One region of the Acerihabitans sp. TG2 genome, then DNA from elsewhere that is predicted to be linked to it. Evidence: predicted binding sites of a transcription regulator. Region 1 holds the regulator's gene; the other holds the start of a gene.
What was found. The regulator PurR, encoded in region 1, represses purine synthesis genes. The targets are predictions, from matches to a motif close to CANGCAAACGTTTGCNTG.
Positions count from the first base shown of each region.

Region 2: a site for PurR is predicted at 953-970, ahead of raiA (ribosome-associated translation inhibitor RaiA). Genes of this name have one in related genera too.

Region 1 covers NZ_JAYGJO010000010.1:111,342-113,548, forward strand. Annotated here, with positions in the region: gene purR (HTH-type transcriptional repressor PurR) at 395-1,411, opposite strand; gene SJI19_RS24850 (YnhF family membrane protein) at 1,707-1,796, shown strand; gene SJI19_RS11250 (C40 family peptidase) at 1,931-2,207, opposite strand, start outside.
Region 2 covers NZ_JAYGJO010000027.1:4,939-7,145, forward strand. Annotated here, with positions in the region: gene bamD (outer membrane protein assembly factor BamD) at 1-667, shown strand, start outside; gene raiA (ribosome-associated translation inhibitor RaiA) at 1,019-1,351, shown strand; Phe leader region at 1,504-1,630, shown strand; gene pheA (bifunctional chorismate mutase/prephenate dehydratase) at 1,655-2,207, shown strand, end outside.

The DNA.
Region 1 (2,207 bases):
AGAATCCACGATTTACCGTGGTGTCTGAAGTTCCGCCATCAACAACAGCGGAATATAAAGCAAGCCTAAGATTGGTTTATCGCTGGGGGCTTTATAAAAAGGGTGATGCCATGCGGCAAACACAACATTTTTGTAATAAAAGTTACTAGACAACTCGTTATAATTGTTAACGATATTAAGTATAAGCCTGCATTTGAGTTTAGACAATAGTTAAGACTGCAATGTATTTTGTGATATAACTTAATGATTTCCATGCTGAACTATTGCGTGTTGGGAACAAAAGCCAAATGACAATACCGCGTATCAGCTGTGCCATATTAGCCGCGATTCGTTCGCTAATGACACGGCGCCCGGTGAGAATGATGGCGCCGGTGGGTGGGGTGTAGAGGTAACGTTAGGAGAGGCAAGGGCCATCGGCAACCGAGCGCCGTTCAATCAGTTGAGGATGGACTTCGATGCATTTAGCATCTTCTCTTTTACTGATAATGCGATCGAGTAGCATGGTCAGCGCAGCTTCTCCCAGTTCCTGTTTTGGCTGATGGATAGTGGTCAGTGCGGGAGAAAAAAAGCACGAATTGCGCACATTATCATAACCGATAATCGAGATATCGTCCGGTACGCTTAAGCCTAGTTCATTGATGGCGCACAAGGCGCCCATCGCCATGATATCTCCACCACAAAATACGGCGGTGGGGCGTTGTGCTTGCGCCAGGATCTGTTTCATCGCGCGGTAACCCGATTCAGGTTCAAAATCACCTTGTACCACCCAGCGTGTCTCAACAGGTATTCCGGCTTGTTCCATCGCATGGAGATAACCACGGTGACGCCCGCCGCCAGTATTGCGCGCCAATTGTCCGGGTATGGCGCCAATGGCGCGATGCCCGCGTTTGAGTAAATATTGGGTTGCCAAGTATCCACCGGCGAAGGCGTTATCAATGATGGTATCGGTAAAATCGCGACGCGCTTCGCCCCAATCCATTACCACCATAGGAATATGACGGTACTCTTCGAGCATATCCAACAGTGCTTCGGGATATTCGGCGCACATCACCAATAAACCGTCGATGCGTTTTTGCGCCAGCATAGCCAAATAGGCACGCTGTTTATCCAGATCGTTATGTGAGTTGCATAAAATCAGTGTATATCCTTGAGCGAAACACTGGTGCTCTATTGCCTCGATGATTTCGGCAAAGTAGGGCGCTTCGCTGGTACTGGCCAAGAGGCCAATGGATTTGGTGCGGTTGACCTTCAAACTTCGCGCCACAGCGCTCGGGGAGTAATGCAGGTATTTTATCGCGTCCAACACGGCAATTTTTGTTTCCTCCGCGACGAAACGGGTTTTATTAATGACGTGTGAGACGGTGGTCGTCGATACGTTAGCGCGTTTCGCCACATCTTTGATGGTTGCCATGCTTTAAATACTCCTAAACGCCCTGAATGAATGACTGTCGAAGGCGCAAGCACTTTACGACACAATAAGAAAGAACCGGTAATTTTCCTTGATTCGGCGACAAAGTGAAAGTGTTAAATGTTGCGCATGGCTGTGAAGCGACAAGCATTTCAATCATAAATGTGCCAGAATCGCGTTAGGCAGACATCTGCCATCGACTGGCAGCGCCGCTCGCAGATCATGCGTGATAACGCTATTGCGTCATTATCTGCCGGACGCCGCGGCTGATAGGCCAGCAACATGTTAAGGAGCCATTATGAACAGCGATTTCAAAATATCATTAGCGACCACAATATTTTCACTTTTTGTTATTATGGCGTTCAGCTTTACTGCCGTCATGAACTGACTCTATGTGCAAATAAAAAAGGAGCCATGGCTCCTTTTTTCAACGCTATAGTGGTTTGTCCCTCGCCTCTTCCCTTTTCCAAATGCCTTGACTGCGCGCGTCACTCCCATCATTTATAGTAATGCAATCGAGCCTTAACGGATCGTTTTGGGGGTCACTACGCGCCGCGCGCCAACATAGTGATCCTGCCAATAGTCTTCGTTTAAGTAGCTGATGCGAATGTCGCTTCCGGTGCGCGGCGACTGGATAAACTTCCCATTGCCCAAATAAACACCAACATGATCCGCGGCACCACGATTGGAAATATGGAAAAATACTAAATCCCCGCTCTCCAGTTCATCTTTTTTAACCGGTGCGGCATCTCGCAAATGAAACATTTCATTGGCGGTGCGGGGCATGTGTATCCGTACT
Region 2 (2,207 bases), on a different contig from region 1:
TGCCGTTCCCGATAATCCGCCCTCCGAGATTTATGCGTCCGCCCAGCTAAAATTGCAGGATGGTGACTATAAAGGAGCCATTAAGGAACTGGAAGCTCTGGATAACCGCTATCCATTCGGTCCCTATGCGCAGCAGGTCCAGCTTGATTTGATTTATGCCTATTATAAATCGGCGGATCTCATTTTAGCCCAAGCCTCAATCGATCGTTTCCTGCGTCTGAATCCAACACATCCAAACGTCGATTATGTTCTTTATATGCGTGGTCTTACAGATATGGCACTGGATGACAGCGCATTGCAGGGCTTCTTCGGTGTGGATCGTTCCGACCGTGACCCTCAGCATGCCCGCGCGGCCTTCCGTGATTTTACGCAGTTAGTCAGCGGTTATCCTAACAGCCAGTATGCCACGGATGCCGCAAAACGTCTGGTTTATCTCAAGGATCGGCTAGCCAAGTATGAGCTTTCGGTTGTCGAGTTTTATACCAAGCGCGGCGCGTATGTTGCCGTCGTTAACCGGGTTGAACAAATGCTGCGCAATTTCCCTGATGCACAGGCCACCCGCGAGGCGCTGCCATTGATGGAAAATGCCTACCAGCAATTGCAGCTTCAGGGCCAAGCCGATAAAGTGGCGAAAATCATTACCGCCAACCCAGTGTCGTCGGATTAAGTCGCAAGGTTCTCACCTCGTCATAACGGTAGCTTAGGCTGCCGTTTTTTTTGTCTGGATTGAAGGGAGCCGACTAGACTAAAAGGAGGGTAAAAACTGGTGTAATCACAAATGCGTAAACCTCGACAGTAACAGGTTTAGCCGGTCACTCAACCCCAATGTGCGCCAAGGTTATCCAGTCGATAATGCACCATCCGGTGTTAACTCTCAAGCGATGAGCCCCCTTTCTTATAGGATGCTCACAAACCTGTGATCGCCCCCTCAACCCCCAAATAAAAGTGATTGGACTCACACTTTTTCGTCCAACAGGGGGTATGCTTAAGTTACGTAAACGACAAGAGAGGTAGTGATATGATCATCAATATTACCAGCAAGCAAATGGAAATCACTCCAGCCATTCGCCAACATGTCGAAGAACGTCTGGAAAAACTTGCCAAGTGGCAGACCCAGCTGATAAATCCGCATATTATCCTCTCCAAGCAACCGCAGGGTTTTGTGGCTGACGCTACGCTTAGTACACCAAACGGCCAATTAGTCGCTAGCGCCAGTCATCAGGATATGTACGCCGCCATCAATGAGCTGATCACCAAGCTGGAACGCCAGCTCAATAAGGTTCAGCACAAGGGTGAAGCCAGGCGCGCCGACGAATGTGTCAAGACGTCAAATAACCTGGCTACTGAATAATCCGCTTGGCATCTAGAGGACGGCGGGCCAAGACTGACCCACCTCCCGGGATACCAACAGCAAGCATAACGCGCCATAACGGCGCGTTTTCTATTGACAGAGTGAAAAGGCAACGGTTACTGTAACCTTCTCATACGACCGAAAGCTGGCATCATGCATAGTAATACGTTTTTCTTCGCCTTCTTTTTTATCTTCCCCTGAATGGGAGGCCGGTCGTCATACGAGAAAGAATACGAAGACGAACAAAAAAGCCTCCTGACCCCAGGAGGCTTTTTTTATGACAGTTTGACAGGTGATAAGAACATGAATGAAAACCCACTATTCGCGCTGCGTGAGCGCATCAGCGCGCTGGATAATAAAATATTGACCCTGCTGGCAGAGCGACGTGAACTGGCGCTGGACGTGGCACGCAGTAAATTGACCACTCATCGTCCCATTCGCGATAAAGCGCGCGAGCGGGATTTACTCGAACATCTGGTGACCGAAGGCAATAAACTGAATCTGGATGGTTTTTATATTACCCGGCTGTTTCAGTTGATCATTGAAGATTCGGTGTTGACTCAACAGGCCTTACTCCAGACGGATCTTAACCAAAACCTGGAGCGTTCGGCGCGGATTGCCTTTCTTGGGCCCAAGGGGTCTTATTCCCATTTGGCTGCCCGTCAATATGGCGCACGTTATTTTGATCACACCGTGGAATGCGGCTGCCAGAAATTTACTGACATTATTCATCAGGTGGAAACCGGCCAGGCCGATTATGGCGTGCTGCCCATAGAAAACAGCAGCTCAGGTTCGATTAACGATGTTTATGATCTGCTGCAGCACACCAATCTGTCACTGGTGGGTGAGTTGACCA